Regions from separate parts of the Paenibacillus sp. LBL genome, predicted to be linked through region 3. Evidence: riboswitches for the same ligand, from Rfam matches in the RefSeq annotation. Region 3 holds a riboswitch; each other region holds the start of a gene.
What was found. Region 3 has a riboswitch for thiamine pyrophosphate ahead of tenA (thiaminase II). Riboswitches for the same ligand answer to the same signal wherever they lie in the genome.
Positions count from the first base shown of each region.

Region 1: linked by a shared signal. The riboswitch ahead of M2277_RS20150 (ECF transporter S component) and the one ahead of tenA (thiaminase II) in region 3 are both predicted to bind thiamine pyrophosphate.
Region 2: linked by a shared signal. The riboswitch ahead of M2277_RS10745 (ABC transporter substrate-binding protein) and the one ahead of tenA (thiaminase II) in region 3 are both predicted to bind thiamine pyrophosphate.
Region 4: linked by a shared signal. The riboswitch ahead of M2277_RS01365 (YkoF family thiamine/hydroxymethylpyrimidine-binding protein) and the one ahead of tenA (thiaminase II) in region 3 are both predicted to bind thiamine pyrophosphate.

Region 1 is NZ_JARXYU010000010.1:80,424-84,774, reverse strand. It holds gene M2277_RS20155 (ABC transporter ATP-binding protein) at 1-1,205, opposite strand, end outside; gene M2277_RS20150 (ECF transporter S component) at 1,198-1,827, opposite strand; TPP riboswitch at 1,919-2,031, opposite strand; gene asd (archaetidylserine decarboxylase) at 2,197-3,000, shown strand; gene M2277_RS20140 (SDR family oxidoreductase) at 3,061-3,912, opposite strand.
Region 2 is NZ_JARXYU010000003.1:545,403-549,753, forward strand. It holds gene M2277_RS10740 (thiamine-binding protein) at 1-119, opposite strand, end outside; gene M2277_RS10745 (ABC transporter substrate-binding protein) at 207-1,238, opposite strand; TPP riboswitch at 1,352-1,463, opposite strand; gene M2277_RS10750 (VOC family protein) at 1,637-2,026, opposite strand; gene M2277_RS10755 (GGDEF domain-containing protein) at 2,347-3,876, shown strand; gene M2277_RS10760 (EAL domain-containing protein) at 4,086-4,351, shown strand, end outside.
Region 3 is NZ_JARXYU010000006.1:308,068-312,418, forward strand. It holds partial or broken gene thiD (bifunctional hydroxymethylpyrimidine kinase/phosphomethylpyrimidine kinase) at 1-340, opposite strand, end outside; gene thiM (hydroxyethylthiazole kinase) at 337-1,173, opposite strand; gene tenA (thiaminase II) at 1,223-1,909, opposite strand; TPP riboswitch at 2,054-2,157, opposite strand; gene M2277_RS16280 (hypothetical protein) at 3,975-4,351, shown strand, end outside.
Region 4 is NZ_JARXYU010000001.1:278,893-283,243, forward strand. It holds gene M2277_RS01350 (carboxypeptidase regulatory-like domain-containing protein) at 1-550, opposite strand, end outside; gene M2277_RS01355 (hypothetical protein) at 528-881, opposite strand; gene M2277_RS01360 (sigma-70 family RNA polymerase sigma factor) at 874-1,365, opposite strand; TPP riboswitch at 1,599-1,701, shown strand; gene M2277_RS01365 (YkoF family thiamine/hydroxymethylpyrimidine-binding protein) at 1,790-2,392, shown strand; gene M2277_RS01370 (YjcZ family sporulation protein) at 2,464-2,559, opposite strand; gene M2277_RS01375 (nucleotidyltransferase domain-containing protein) at 2,675-3,373, opposite strand; gene M2277_RS01380 (class I SAM-dependent methyltransferase) at 3,517-4,239, shown strand.

The DNA of each region.
Region 1 (4,351 bases), on a different contig from region 3:
GAGTAAACAACCTCGTCGCCAATACGCTCCGTCAGAAACTGAAGCTCCGGATTCTGAAACACGAATCCGATTTGACGGAGCTGCTGCTCTCTCTTCTTCCGCACCTTTCTCGCCTTGCCTTGCACAACCTCTTCCCCGCAGAGCACGTAGGTCCCTTGCGCGCGCAGCAGTCCCATCAGACTGAGAAGAAACGAGCTTTTCCCCGCTCCGTTCGGCCCTACCACCGCAATAAATTCTGCCCGATAAACTTCTGCCGAAGGGAGAGAAATCACAGGTTTATCCCATCTCAGTCCCTTGAAATCCTCTAAACGGATCACAGGCTCCCCATCTAAAGGGTAAGGCAGGGCAGCCTCGTGCAGGAGATTCCCCAGATCTTCGCCATAGGCATCAACCGGAGCAAACAATTCCCGGCCGGCCCGGGTCTGAGCATAATCTTCCCACACGCCGGGATACCAGATTCCATAGGATTTAAGCTCGCACTCATACTTAGCAAATACTGCCGCCGGCGGTCCATCGCCCAGAATAACGCCATCCGGACTGAACAGAACGACACGATCCACGTATTTCGCCATCTCTTCGATCCGGTGCTCGACGATGATCAGTGTACGTCCTTCCGATACGGATTTCACCGCATCCCAGATCTGCTCCCGTCCTTCCGGGTCAAGCAGTGCGGACGGCTCGTCAAGGAACAGCACCTCCGGCTCCAGCAGCAGGGCGGAAGCCAGCGCCAGCCTCTGCTTCATCCCTTGCGACAGATGGCCGATCGGCAGATGAAGCTCCTCCAAATTCAGCCCCACCTCATGCAGCGCCGCTTGCATCCGTTCCTTCATCTCGTCTCGGGGAATACTCAGATTCTCCAGTACAAAGGCCAGCTCCTCATCCACATACGGCATGCAAAACTGCGTATCCGGGTCTTGAAATACGTATCCCCAGGAGCGCGGGACAATCTGTGCCTCACACTTCATTGGCACTTCCGTAGCGCGGGGAATCATTCCGCTAAGCACCTGGAGCAGCGTGGATTTGCCGCATCCGCTCGGACCAAGCAGCAGCACCTTTTCCCCACGGGCTGCCGAGAACGAGAGATCTTTGAACATCAGCCTCTCTTCCCCGGGATACTTCAAGCGCAGTCCCTCCACCTGCACAGCCTGCTCCTGTTGAACCTCAGCGGACTGAGCCGGAAATAGGCTTACCGTGGCATTAGACATGGCGCGCATCATCCAGCGCTTCGTAATCCTTCTTCGACGCGGGACGCAGCAGAGACGTTACGCCTGTGCGATCCAGCGCCTTGGCCAAGAGCAGCATTAACAGACCTGCAATAACTGCACCGCTGATTACCCGCATACCGTATTTGGCAAGGAACATCCATGTCTGCAGATCATCCGTATAGCTGTAATAAAAGTCCATCATCATCGAACCGATGGCCGCTCCGGCCCCGGCAATCACCAAGGTCCACGCTGAGGTACTCCGATAGCGGAACGCCGCGAATACCAACTCTGCCCCCAGTCCTTGAATCAAGCCATATAACAATAGAGTCAATCCCCAGCCGCTGCCAAACAGCACCTCCACGTGGGCAGCAGCCACTTCCGCGATGATGGCCACGCCCGGCTTGCGAATTAACAAATAAGCCAGCGTAGCTGCCGCAAACCACATGCCGTAGAGCAGCTCATCCGCTTCAAAAAACAACGGTTTAAAAAGATTATAGACCGACCCCCAGAAGTGATAAATCACGCCAAACACAAGCGATACCAGCACCGTCACCAAAATATCGCTTAACCGCAGCCCTCTTCTGGGCTGAACCCCCAACTTCTCTTGCATTGATGTTCCCATAACAACCTGTACCCCTCTCCACCGCTATTTTTGTGTAAACACAACAAAAAACCGTCTGGAAAAACGCGCAGACGGAAAAATAGGCCCTATGTAGGTAGGGTCGGATATTCTCTACGCTGGCATTACCCAGTTCAGATTAACGGTCAACAGCGGATAATAGCTGCAATCTCAGCCTGATTCACTCAAGCCCCCGTATTCCCTATTCGGTTTTATGTTAATTTTAAAATACAGGTCCGCTCCAGAATTTGCAAGAACCTTTTTTCAAATATGGCTATTTATTGATTTCCATCTCATTCTATGTCAATATCAGAGTGATTGGCTTTTCCACCATCGCTATATTGCTTACACCTATGCACAAAGGAGAATGACATGGCTAAACAATTGCTGCGTCTGATGACTGAGCTCTCCTCCCGAAAATGGTTGTCCCGAATGATGGGGCATTGTTCCCACAGCCGGCTGAGCCGTCATCTAATACCTGCATTTATACGAATCTATCAAATTCCGGCTCATGAAGCGGAGAAAGAGATCCACGAATACCGCTCATTGAACGAGTTCTTTTCCCGCCGGTTAAAAATAGGCCTGCGTGCCATCGATGACACCGTCGATGCCATGGTAAGCCCTGTCGATGCCACTATTTCAGCAATGTGCGCCATTCATGCCGGCACCATTCTGAGTGTCAAGGGACAGGATTACACCCTGAGCGAGCTGCTCGCGAAATCCCCGAGAATGGAAAACTATATAAACGGTTATGCATTCGTATTGTATTTAAGCCCAACAGATTATCACCGCATCCATTCACCCGTAACCGGTGTTCAGGCGGAAAGCGAGCATCTGAAGGGGAAGGTTTACCCCGTGAATGACTTTGCGATGACCCATATCCGAACTGTGCTGAGCCGCAATGAGCGTCTCATTACCTACATTGCCCATGAATTCGGAGAAGTTGCCGTCGTGAAGGTGGGCGCAATGAACGTGAGCAGCATCCGTTACGCCGATGAGAGCGTTAAGAAATGGCAGATCGGCGATGAACTCGCGTATTTTGAATTCGGCTCTACCGTTGTGCTTTTGACGGAGAACGGCACGTTTAGCCCTCGCGGCGACCTGGAGCCCGGCTCCAAAGTGAAAATGGGAGAATTACTCGGTTTGCTGCACCCCTCCACGGCCAAAAAAGGGTAATTCCTGCCGCCCCAGCGCACATGACAAGTTAAGGCATTCGATCATTAGCAGCATGAATGATTAACGTCTGCCCAGCATCCGATAAATCATCTGCTGAAACCACCGGTCCGGCAGCAATCCCTTAATCCATGCGGTTATACGCGTGCCTTGGGGCAGCTTATATCGGAATCTCGGTTTGGACATGGAGGCAATCCTTGCCACGAGCTTCGCCACCTCCAACGGATTTCCGCTTCCCCTGGCTGTCCGCTCGGAATAGTCCAGCACACCCTTCAGCATGTCGCTGTAGGGTGACCCTTCCTTCACCTCTAACTCACCAAAGCTCTTATTCCAGATCGGTGTGCCATAAGCACCTGGCTGAACCAGCACAACGTGCATGCCGAAGGGCATAAGCTCCAGCGACAGGCTCTCCCCGAATCCTTCAATCGCAAATTTGGAGGAAGCATAAGGTCCATAACCCGGGAAGCCGACCACGCCGCTGATGCTGCTCATGAGAATAATCTTGGAATTCTCGGTCCGGCGCATCAGCGGCAGCATGTGCTGTGTCACAGATACCGTTCCGAAGAAATTCGTCTCCATCTGTCTTCTCCACCCACTCAGCGGCACTTCCTCCACCATTCCGCCTACCGCTTCACCAGCATTGTTCACCAGCACATCCAATCGACCAAACCGCTGCTCCAAATGCAGGGCAACCGCCCGTACCTGCTCTTCATCGCATATATCCAATCGAACCCGATGAATTCGCTCTGCAACACCCGCCTGCTCCGCGCGGGTCATCAGCTCTTGAGCCGCCTCCGGTCTGCGAAGCCCTGCAACCACATCATATCCCGCTTGCGCCAGCTCCAGGCTGATAAGCAGCCCAAAGCCGCTGGAGGCCCCCGTCACCAATGCCACTTTTCCTGTCCCTGCAATCACCAACGGTTCACCACATATTCCGTACTTGCCACCAACAACGTCACTCCCATCACCTTTCTATTCCTTCAGAATACCTTACCAACAAACTTACTCCCTTTGGCCTCAGCCGAACAAACTTTATGTATATGCTTAATATGCCAAATTTCCGTTGTATGAATAGGTCTGGCACCCGAAGGTACACATAAGAAAAAAATACCTATCGCGTACTCTAAATATACGAGAAAAAGGGAGCCGGTTAGCTCCCTTTGCGGTTCATCCTGAGAAAAGCATATATGAAATCGGGATTCAACATCACCCGTATGAAGGCCAAGGCTCATTAAAACCACACATCCTGATGATCCTGATTCGTTGTCTTCATGCGGCGCAAGCGATTTCTGAATATACCGCAGCCACCGCGGCTGAAGAAACGACCGCGCACCCGTCTTCTTGGGCTCATTCC
Region 2 (4,351 bases), on a different contig from region 3:
ACCTCGTACTTCACACCCGAATCCTCAATAACCTTGATCGCTTCATCCACATAAGGGATGCTGTCCCGTCCACCCGGCGTCCGGGGTATCACTTGAATGCTCAAGAGGGTGTTCGCCATATATAATCCATCCTTTCGTGCAGCGATATGATTATGAAAGAGAGACAGCCTGCTGTCAGGCCGACTCTCTTCTTGATAGAAAAGACCTTATGGTTGTTCCGGTAAAAAATCATTGGTGAACGCGCGGTCTGCATCAAGCTCTTTCTCCAGCAGTTTGCGCTCAAACATCCAGTCGGCATACCCCGACCATACTTCGGCTTTCTGTTCACCCCAACGAGGCGCGTCATCCTGATAGCGGGGACTCAGCCATTTCTGGCTGGCCAGAACCAGCTCGGCATCCAGATCAGGCACGGCCTTCGAGAGCAGCGCTGCTGCATCCTCAGGATGCTCAATAGCATGGTTGTATCCTTTGGAAGTAGCCCGCATGAAGGCTTTGACAAGCTCAGGGTCCTCTTGGATCAGCTTCTCGTTGGTCACGATGACCGGCGTATAATAATCGAGCTGGTCAGAGTAGTCCTTCACATAGATCATATCAAGCGGCTCATTGCGGAGCTCGGCTTCGATGCCCGTCCAGGCGTAGAATATCCAGGCGAAATCAATGTCGCGTTTGACGGCAGTAAAATAATCGGCATCGCCCATGTTGACCATATTGACTTTGCTGACATCGGCACCGTCGATCTCCATGATGGATTTCATGACAGCTTCCTCAACGGGGGAGCCCCAGCCGCCATAGGATTTACCTTCGAAATCTCCAGCCTTCACGATCCCTTTGTCCTTGGGAGCGGCAAAGCCGGATGTATTATGCTGAATGATCGCCGCAATGGAGACGAGCGGCAAGCCTTGCGTTCTGGCGAGGGTTACCCCTTCCTGATAGCTTATGCCGAACGGCACGTTACCGGATGCGACCAGCGTATCCGTTCCACCGGCTCCCGGCTGGACGATCTGGACGTTGAGCCCTTCCTCCTCATAATATCCGAGCTCCTTCGCTGCATACAGACCCGTGTGATTGGTATTGGCGGACCAATCGAGCATCAGCTGCACGTCACGGAGTTTCCCAGGACTCTTGGCGTCTTCTCCTTCAGCGCCTGTGTTCTTGTTCTGTCCGCCTGTACCGCATCCGGCCGCAACCATCAGCAGGACACAAGCGAGAAGCAGGGGGACCCATCTTCCCTTCTTCATCGTGTCTTCTCTCCTTATGAGTTCTATTTCTATTACCTCGCAACTCCACAAAAAAAGCGCCCCGATAATCTCAGGACGCATGACGGCGTAAGTGTATAGTACGGCAAATATGGCTGCCGCAAACATTGGCTTCCTACGCTGGCATTACCCAGATCAGGTGTAAGGGTCAGTATCAAAGCGGATACACTCTCAGCCGGCTAAATTCCAGCTCCCCCGATATTTATGAAGTTTCGATCAGTACATCCGTTATTATAGTCCTAACACCAAGACCTGTCTAGTTTTCGAAAAAGGTCATGAACAGGACAGGCCTTATGTAGGGAACCGCGTTTAGGCAGCCCAAGAGTTCAGCATATGAACATTTTAAGAGATGAAATGTTGGATACCGTGCTGCGTGCGGGTTAACGCTGGAAGAACTCGATCCATTCCCCTTCGGGACCATGCACGAAGAAATAACGATAGCCGTTCGGGAGAGTGACGATTTCCTCGTCCAGATGAGGAACTTCAAGTCCTTGGACGCGTGCATACTCTTCTTCAATATCATCCGTACTGACTGCAAAATGGTGCACCGTTCCTTCCGAAGGCAGCGAGTCGCTGTAACCCTGGATAAGTTCGACTTCCGTTTCGTCACTTCCATTAAATCCGAGGAACGCGAGTTGAATGACCCCATTGGTATGAGTCAGGCGATTCTTTAGTTCAAGGCCGACTACCGACGTGTAAAACGCTATCGTGGCTTCCAGGTTTCGGACTACAATACCAACATGATCCAATCGTTTCTGTGACACTGCCATACACCCTTTCCGGTTCGTATAAGATATGAAGAATAATATCATATGATTCCTATACGTCAAGTAGGTGATTGATATAGTAACTTTTCAGGTTTTCACGTGTTTAATTGAGTGTAGTCCTTGCATTTGAAGTACACCCGTCCAGTAGAAAAACTTCATTATATAGATCTTCTAGCGATGTGCCGGATAGATGATTTTTCTTTGATTTCCTCGTCTTTACTTTTGGATGGGTAAAAAGTATCATGAGGAATAGAGAGCTTAATTCAAAAGACCTAAATCATCCATCGTGTACAAGCTTACCTTTTTGCCAAGGGGGAGTGCTTATGAGTCCAACTCCAGCAGATCATCTGTGGATTCGACTCGCCATTATATATGCATTTATTCAGATAATGACTGTTCTGTGGATGCCTGATGCTTTATCGCTTCAGCGTGTGCTAGTCATTATTGCTCCTATGGCCGCCTCCGTGTATTTAATTCGGGTCAGCCGGCGTTATAAGGCACATCTTCGCAGGTTTTGGTTTATGGTAAGTATCGGACTGATGGCCGATGCAGCGGCCCGGATCGTCTCCTCCTTTTTTTTCGGGTTCGGGAAAGAGAGCGCTTTCCAGATATCCAGCTATTTCTGGGGATTGGAAGTGATCCTGTTCGCCAGCTGCCTCATCTATTTGTTCCGGCATGTTCAAGGCCCGCTAAGGGGGCTGCGGTTTATGCTGGATATCGTCATCGTTGGCGTAACGTTCATGACGGTGGGCTGGGAGTATTTAATCAAGCCCGAACTTCAGGACAGTACGTATTCGGGGGGGACGGGAAGCGTATGGGTGGATATGCTGTTTCCGCTGTGCGGAATGGTACTTATTTTCTTTACCGTGGTGTTGTATTTTAATACCAGGCAATTAGGGAAATGGGCGGTCATTTCATTAAGTCTTGGCGGAAGCGCTTATATTATGGGTGATGCTCTGCACTTTTATCTCGTCCATTTCGTGAATCTCGAAGTTCGTGCATATCTTGATCCTTTACATACGTTATCTGTGTTTTTCATTGCTTCTGCAGGTGCACAGCCCGCTCCCGATACCGGAAATCAAACGGTGAAAGAGAGGGAACCGCGTCCTGTAGGAACCTTGATTGTCAGATATTTGCTTCCATATGGCGTGCTGGGCGGAATGTTTGCCCTCATGGCGCAGCGGTTCGGTGGCTGGAACGGTCTGTTTACCGGTCTATCCCTGTGCGTCATTCTGATTCTGTTCCGCCAGATCCTGATCCAGTATGAGAATGACCGCTTGTTACATCGACTGCATGAAAGTCTGAGGCAGAGCGAATCGCTTGCTCACCGGGATGATCTGACGGGATTGTATAATCGTCGTTACTTCAACGCAAGACTGTCCAGCTCCTTGTTAGAGGCCGATCGGACAGGATCGCGGGTAGGGCTTCTCTACATGGACATGAATCGTTTCAAAAAGGTGAATGATCGTTATGGCCACCGTGCCGGAGATCTGTTGATCCGCAAGGTTGCATGCCGCCTTCAGTCGCTGGAATCCAAAGGGATTCTGGTGTCCCGTCTAGGGGGAGATGAATTCACCGTGATGATCCAGTCGGCCGGGGAGGATCAGGAGCTGATCTGGATGGCGGAGGAGATTTGGATGCTGCTCAGCGAGCCTTATGAACTGGAGGGATATGAAGTTAGAACGTCGCCGAGTATCGGTATTGCCGTGTATCCCGATCATGCCCGGAACGATCAGGAGCTCATTGGCCGTGCGGATGCAGCGATGTATGCCGCGAAGGAGCGGAATGCCCGCTGGCACTTCGATGTGGACCGGACGATGCAGCTGCAGCTTTTGGATCAGAAGATTGAATAAGGGATGGATAACCAGAAATATCGACAATGCGTTGTTAAAAGCAATATAAGTCGATTTTTGTAGATTAAAACCCTATCATTGCACGAATCTTGCGCATTTCTCATAAAACAGGTCATAACTTCGATATAAAATCCATAAAATGCAAAGAAATCATATTCAAAATGCCGATAAGAAGCATAGTGAGAGCTAGCTTGCCAAGGAGGACGAACATGATTTGCGACAATTGCAGCACCTTTGAACCGATTGAGGACCAGGGGACCGTTCATATGAAGCCTGCAAGCGGTGAGCTTATTGGCTTGCTTGCACTGAACGGCTACACGGTACAAGAGAACAATGAGGGTTGTGCTGTGAACTATAAGGAACTTGCGGAACTAATCTCCATGATAAAGTGTCTGCAACCCCTTCCGCTGAAGATTCGTCAAGAGCTGTCCTTCTGTGTTACCGGTGGAGAAGCTCCACAGATCCGGCATACGTG
Region 3 (4,351 bases):
TGGCAATCATCACCGGATCAACAACAACCTTCTCCCAGCCAAATTTATGGATCTGATCAGCAACAAGACGGATGATCTCAGCGTTAAACAGCATCCCGGTCTTCAATGCGTCTACCCCAAGGTCCGAGCCTACCACTTCGATCTGCTCCGCCGCAGCTTCCGGGGGCAGCGGATAGACGCCGTGAACCCCCAAAGTATTCTGTACGGTAATGGCGGTTATAGCCGACATGCCGTACACGCCGAGCTCCTGGAAGGTTTTCAGGTCCGCCTGGATTCCGGCACCGCCTCCGCTGTCCGATCCGGCAATGGTCAACGCCCGAGGTACGCGAACCTCTGTCATCGGGCACCACCTGCAGCAGCAGCTTCACGGATGGTCGCGTAGCCCTGCAGCGAACCTGGATGAAGCTTGGACAGCTCATCCAGAAAAGCGTTCTGGAAGCTCCCCGGCCCAAGATCAGCCGTACGCTCCGCTGCCCGGGAGGCGGCTGCGCCATAGAAGGCGAGGCCCGCTGTGCCTGCAAGCAGCAGGTTGGATTCAACTGCGGCAAAAGCACCCAGCACCGAGGTCAGCAGGCAACCTGCTCCGGTGACCTTTGTGAGCAGCGCATGGCCGCCGGTAATGATGCGAACATTAGTCCCCTCGGTGATCACGTCTTCTTTACCCGTGATCACCACCAGGGTGTCCAGCTCCCGCGCAGCCCGCACCGCAAGCTCGGCATTGCCGATATCTCCGCTGCTCTCTGCATCAACACCCTTGATCTCGCGGGCCTCCCCAACAAGGTGAGCCACTTCAGCCGCATTCCCGCGCACCAGCGAAACCTTCACTTCGCGCAGGATCCGCTGCGCCGACTCCGTCCGAAAGCGGGTCGCGCCCGCACCGACCGGGTCCAATAGGAGCGGTACGCCATGGGCATTCGCCGATAGCCCGGCGGTAATCATCGCGTCTACCAGCTCGCGGTTCAGCGTGCCGATGTTTAGCACCACGGCACCCGCGATGGCAGCCATATCCGCCACTTCCTCCGGCGCATATGCCATTACCGGCGACGCGCCCAGCGCGTACAAGCCGTTAGCCGTAAAATTCGTAACCACCACGTTTGTCATATTGTGAACGAGGGGGCTCGTCTGCTGTACCTTGCTCAAAAGCGCCGAAACCTCTTTTTCCCATATATTCATATGAAATCAGCCTCTCTTATCTATGCTAGATCGTTACAGACACTACTCTTTACAGCACCGCAGCCTGCATCTGCACCGGCCACTCCTCCTGCTTGTAAGCCATGTCCCAGAACATGTACTCCAACTGGCAGCTCAGCATAAAATGCTCCGTCATCCGCTCCCGCTCCGCCGCTGTGGCGCTTTCCGCCCACAGGTCAACACCGTTACAAAACTTCGCCGTCGCCTCTTCCCCGCGGTTGCCGTAAAAATAAATCCAGTCATAGAACGGGTGAGATTCATCCGGCTTCACTTCATCCAGCAGCTTGCGGCCAATCTCCAGATACGTCCAGGGACATGGCAGCAGCACTGCCATAATCTCGCCAAGACTGCCCTCATGCGCCACCGTCAACATGTGACGGATATAATGATGCGCGGATGGCGCAAGCGGATACCCCTGAAGCTCCTCGTAGGTCACCCCTGCGGCAGCGCAAAAGTTCTGATGCGGATGAATCTCGCTGTTCAGAATAAAAGAAATCTGTTCATTAAAAGTCGCAATCTCATTCCTGCTGGTAGATTTGGATATGGCGATGCCATAAATCCGCATGTAGGCGTTTAAATACTCAAAATCTTGCTTCACATAGTGAATCAGTTGTTCCCTCGATAATGTTCCTGCAGCAATCCCTCTCACAAAGGGATGATCAAAAATCGCTTGAAAAATGCCATCCGACTGCCTGCGAAGCTCTTGCGTGAAACTCATACTTATCCCCACCTCTCATGAATTGAAAAGCAGGAAGTCCGGTTACGCACACAGCCTTCAAGGCAACGCTAAAAAGCCGCCCCCGAAACTGGAGCGGCTTCGTCAACAAGCCCGGGTACGATAGAAAAACGTACCGAGGCCTTATATACGAAGGCTCCACTTTCCTACGCTAGTACGAACTAGATCAGGTTCAAAGGGTCCAAGATACACTCTTGTCTCAGCCGCCAACGGCTCCCCTAGTGGACTTCCTATTCTTTTGTCTATTACTGTACATAGGTTTTTGGATGGTGTCAAACGTTAACCGTTGGTTAACGAAATTCTTATGCACGAACCTGTGCAATATTGGGTGACCTCGTTGTTGAGCGATTTAGCGAAGGATTTTAGGCTGAGATAAGGTGTACTAGGGCCAACGGAAGGAACGGCGGAGTCAACGTTAGGACACCGCACTTACCGGAATAGCCATATTCGCATAAAAACTGATCTCGATACACTGAAACACAGACGCTTCAAAGGCATATCCCCATAATGAGTACATCCGAGCAATTCAAATAAATACATGATTTGAAGAGGAGCCTATTGATGACGAACCAATCGAAAGCTGTTAAACCCATTCGGGATGGCTGCACCTCGTAACGCAGTCTTAAGAAATTTCGCTGTGCTGAAATGGTGGTAGTTGTGATGGTTATGGGTGTGGGTGTGGGCACAATCAACTCACCTGGGTCTACGGTAATACCGGGGGTTTGTGATGGTTATAGGTGTGGTTATGGGCACAATCAACTCACCTGGATCTACGATAATACCGGGGGTTTGTGATGGTTATGATGGTTATGATGGTTATGATGGTTGTGATTGTTGTGGGCATGCTGCTCTTGGGGCTAACGGACAGAGGATACGTTATTTTCCTAGAAAAGTGTTACTTTTGAGATTAACGGACATGAGATGCGTTATTTGTGATATGAGTCGGTAAATTAGCTGTTTTATGAGGTAATAAGGAATCCTGAGTCCGTTAGATTCAAAAAAGGAACTAAATGAGGCAAATAGCGGATCTGATGTCCTTTAATATGTCGAAGACATCGCCAAGAGCCAAGGTTACTCGTGAAATAGTGTCGTGAAATAGTGGTATTGGCGCAGCAGAGCTCACGCCCATTCCGGATGGCTTGACGTCCGTAACGCCGTGCATCATCTGAAGTCTGCTGCGCTGTAATGATGGTAGTGTGATGGTGTTATTCATGGTTATGGTTATGATGGTTATGATTGTTGTGGGCATGCTACTCTTGCGCTAACGGACAGAGGATACGTTATTTTCCTAGAAAAGTGTTACTTTTGAGATTAACGGACATGAGATGCGTTATTTGTGATATGAGTCGGTAAATTAGCTGTTTTATGAGGTAATAAGGAATCCTGAGTCCGTTAGATTCAAAAAAGGAACTAAATGAGGCAAATAGCGGATCTGATGTCCTTTAATATGTCGAAGACATCGCCAAGAGCCAAGGTTACTCGTGAAATAGTGTCGTGAAATAGTGGTATTGGCGCAGCAGAGCTCACGCCCATTCCGGATGGCTTGACGTCCGTAACGCCGTGCATCATCTGAAGTCTGCTGCGCTGTAATGATGGTAGTGTGATGGTGTTATTCATGGTTATGGTTATGATGGTTATGATTGTTGTGGGCATGCTACTCTTGCGCTAACGGATAGAGGATACGTTATTTTGCTAGAAAAATGTTACTTTTGAGACTAACGGACATGAGATACGCTATTTGTGATATGAGTCAGCAATTTGGTTGTTTTATGATGTAATAAGGGATCCTGAGTCCGCAAAATTCAAAAAACGGGCATAATTGAGGTAAATAGCGGATCCTGAGTCCGATAATATGTCGAGGACATCGCCAAGAGCCAAGGTTACTCGCGTAATAGTGGTGTTGGCGACCAGGCTAGTATATTAGGTTATCTGATTATGTTCATTGCGCTTCCCCGCGTAGTCGGCTTCGCTCTTATCTACAGTGAAGATTCGTTTCACTCCAATAGACGAGTGTTATACAATGGCAACTAAAGGGGGAATGTCGCTCATGTGGCGTAAGTACAGGTTTACTCAATCGGTCTGGGCAGGCATTGCCGCCGGTATCATCCTTGGACTGATCTTGAATATGGTAGAGCATTTCACCTCATACAAAGTCTACACGCTGCTCCTGAACGTTGATTACGTGCCTGTCCTGAAGGAACTGCAGCTATCCGATCTCACCGAGTTTATGCTGCACCTTCTAATCTCCGTCCTGCTGAGCATGGCTCTAACCCTCTTCCTGCAGCAAAAAGCATGGTCTCGTAAACGCAGCATGTCTTTTGTTATCCTGGTCTGTCTTGCCGTTGGACTTCTTCTGTTCCCCACCACGGCGTTGTCTGTTCGCACACCGGCGTTGTCCGACCTCGCCGCCCTGGCGTTCTGGCT
Region 4 (4,351 bases), on a different contig from region 3:
TCGCAAGCTCCAGCACCAATTCATGCTGATAGGAATAAAGAACAGGCTCCGGAGAATATCCGCTGCTCAGATCCCCGAACTTTTGGATAGCGGTTTCCAATATATCCGCTGCTCCCTCCACATCACCATTCATCGAATAATGCTCCGCAAGGTCTATTGCGGCATATTTCATATATTCTCCGGCTGGCGCTCCCAGCACATATTGATTCAGCAGCGGCAAACGTTCATCCTCAGTAAAACGAATCTGCTGATCGGTGCTTCCTCCTGTGCTGGTGAACCCCGGACTAATAAACACATCAAACCGATGAGATAGCTCTGTTGCTCTAGGCACAATCACATACTTCTCGATCATCTCCCATTTCCGGTTGCTGCTGCTTTCTTCATGAATAAGGTCAATGACTTTGGCTATCCCCTCAGCTTGGCCTTGTTCTATCTGCTTCTCCGCAATCAGCAGCCCTATTCGAGGTGTGAGCATAGATACCATCATAACGAAGAGGATTAAACCCGAAACCCCCAACACCAGGTGTTTAATCTTGACCCGAATTTTCAAGCCTGGCCACCATCCTCTCGTACTGATCCTTCCAGTAATAATTCCCCCCGGCTTCAAGCAGTTCATTGCTCACCTGCAAGGGCACGGAAACAGCAGGTTTCACAATTGCTTCCCTCCATAACAAACCTCCGAGCAGCAGAACGGCCGCTACTGCGCCAAAATAACCAATTGCGGCAGCAGAAATTTCTACTTCCTTATTCCACAAGGAAGACAAACGTTCGCGGCTGGATTTTGGAAATGTGCGAGAAATCACCTTCTCTGCGCCCAGGAATCGAATTTCCTCCAGCTCCTGCTTTAGTTGTTCGGCCATTTCCTGTTCTTCGCTACGCATCGCTCTCCCCCTTCTCGACAACAATCTGCCGGAGTTTATGCCGCCCTCTCATTAAACGTGCCTTAACCGTGTTTATATTCAGCTGCAATTGCGCTGCAATTTCTTGAACACCCAACTCATTATAATAATAGAGCGTAATCACTTCTCGGTATGTATAGGGCAGCTGCTGCACTGATTTGATCATTTCAGCCTCACGCCAATGGACGCCCAGCATTTCATCCACGGCAGGTACACTTTCGTTTACATGCTGGTCCATCCTCGGCATGGGAAAAATATGACGCCAATCCCATGTACGCTGCCGCATCCGGCATCGATTCACTGCAATTCGGGTCAACCAGCTACGAAGTTTGTCGCCGTCACGAAGCTGAGCGATATTCTCGAACGCCTGGATAAAGGTATCTTGAACGGCCTCTTCAGCCGCTTGACGGTCACGCAGCAGCAATACTGCCGTGCGAAGCAGATAATCTCCATACTGTTCCATCAATTCCCGGAGAGCCGCCTCTTCTTTTTGTTTTAAGCGCTGTATGACATCCAGGCCATCTCCCCCTCTCTATAACTATGATGCGTCTGGTCTTTCATCGGTTGCATCAATTTGGATCAATGTCGAAAAAAAATCGAATGATTGAAAACCTTCCGACAAAACGATACAATAACACAAGCAAGAAACCTTTGTCTTCCTGAACTGGCAATAGTTCCGGGACCAACTGCATATCATGTTGGCTGTACTAGGGGTGCCATGTGCTGAGAGACGGCGTGCTGCCGTTAACCCTTATCACCCGATCTAGGTCATACTAGCGTGGGGAAGTGTAGCATTTATGTTTATACTTTTTCACGTAGGCATAACTGCACTTTCTTCACGGGGTGCGGTTTTTTTGCGTGGATTTATATCATAGGGGAGGATAACAACAATGAGTGAGCTAACATGTGGAACCAGTCGCATCGTCGGATGCCGATTCTCGGTGTTTCCGATGACTGACCGATTTGTGGAAGTCATTATGGACGCGCTGAAATCCGTCAACACGGGGAAAGTATGGATTCAGACGGATGATGTGAGCACCTGTATTCGTGGACGGGCGGAGCATGTATTTGATGTAACGAGGGCGATTTTTGCTTATGCGGCAGCAAGCGGTGTGCACACCGTCTTTAACGGAACTTATTCTATTGGCTGTCCTGGTGATACGGAAGCCGATGTATATATGTCAGAGGATTCGGAGCGTTTGAACCGCGAGATTGGGAAGAATGCCGATATAGACACGGCCTGCCAATTTGCCCTTTATCCACTGGGTACAGACCATTACATGGATGTTATCTATAAAGAGGTGCATCGGGCTAAGGAAAAAGGAACGTTCGCCGGAAGCGTTCACTATGCCAGCCGGTTGGACGGCTCCATCTCCAAGGTGTTTGAATCCCTCGAAGATGCGTTTTTGCATGCGATCCAATCGGACAGCAGTCACCTTGTCATGACCGCAGTCGTGTCTGCACACAGTCCATCAGCCAAGCCAAGACCGTGATCACTTCTATATAACAGGCAAAAGCCCGGCGCATGCCGGGCTTTTGCGATTTGCTCCAAGAGCTTGACGAATTAAACCCAAGCACTCGAGATGATTACGAGCAGGATGAAGAGAACCAAAATAATACCTACTGAATTACCCCATCCACCGCCATATACTCCGCTCATGAAGATCCCTCCTGGATTTAAAGAATGACGTGACCGAATCACATGATTATTGTATTGGTCGTGGAAGGCGAACGTCACGGCTAATGTACCTCTCTTATTGCTCACCCGTCAAAATCTATTCCTCATAACCCACAAGAAGCATGCCCCCGAACGGGTTCAGCACTTGCTCTGTGAATGCCAGAAGGAGGGAGGGATCGTCCTGTCGATACATCGCTGAAAGCGAAACCTCCAATTGATCTCCCAATGCCGTGCTGAATCGGTGGAACAGCCGAAACAGCATCTTGCCTTCCCCTGTCCATTCCCCATTCACTCTAAGTACAAATTCGCAAAGTACCATCATGATCTTTTGCACCGTAAACCATTTCTCGCCATCCCGCTTAGGATTCTTCAAATCCTGCACATATTCCGTAATCATGTAACGGTATTCATCAATATCGGTTTGCATCCATGGCATCGGTCCGTAATTCAAATCATGCTGGGCCTCTGCGCGGACTGCTTCTCCTTCCGGCAACGAGCGCAGCACCTTACCCTCCGCTGTGATCCGCTGCAATGTCGGATTGGCTGCCATCACGCCCTCGTCGAAGTATTCACGATAGGATGACAAAGACAATATAAACAATTCCACAATCCATCCATCCGCTTCCAGGGTCTTTCTCCGCATCTCATCTCCGTCCCGCTCAAGGATGACGATGTCCAAATCAGATTGCTCGTTATGTTCTCCTCTGCTTGCACTGCCGCCAAGCACAGCTAGCAAACAGTCGGGATAATGACGGTGAATAACACGCTCTGCTGCCTCCATCGGTTCCTTCTTCATGGCTATTTCCCCCAGTAGTTCTCATAGCTCCCGAAAAAAAGGGCTCAAAATATTTAATTCAGCAAAAACCCCAAACGTACCTTAATCATATGGTAAATAAACGATTACCCTCATGATGACTACAAGGAAGAAGGGAAGATGAAATGAACTACATTCACATGCTATCCAGATTAGGTATGGGCAGTGCGCATCCGGGCGGATTCGAGGCTACCTTAAGAATGCTGAAGAATTATCCGATTGAGCCGAACAGTCGTATTCTGGAGGTTGGCTGCGGAACAGGCAGGACAGCATGCCATCTTTCGGAGATGGGCTATCAAGTCACGGCCATAGATCTCAATGAGAATATGATTAAAAAAGCACGCACCAGAGCCGAAGCCATGAAAATGGACGTGCAATTTTTGCAGGCTGATGTGTGCGAGCTGCCTTTTGAAGACAACCAGTTTGATCTGATTATGGCCGAATCAGTCACCGTATTCACGGATACGTCGAGATCACTCCCTGAATATTATCGCGTTCTGGATCAAGGAGGCGTTCTGCTGGACAGAGAATTGCTGCTGAATAAGCCAATGCCTGAGCCAAAGCTCAAGGAGCTGCTGGAATTCTTCGGGATTCCGAATCTGATGCTGCGGGAAGAATGGGCACAATCCTTGCTGGCTTGCGGTTTTAAGCAGGAGGAAATTCTGGAGTATAACCACTTCAACGAACAATTGAAGGAAGAGCAAACACGTCATCTGGATACATTTGAGCAGCGCGATAAAGGACTTCTGTTTGATGTAACGTTATGGGAAACGTTATTCAAGCATGACCGGATGATCCTGGATAACACCGATTATCTCGCTTCCGCCTTATTCCGTGCCGTAAAATAATATTGCTGCGTATCTATGCAACGAGAGGGGATTTGTCTGTTGGCTAGTTAGCTGCGCTTCCCCTCCCCTTCCAAAACATCAGTTCTTTCGACCCATTTCAACACTTTTTGTC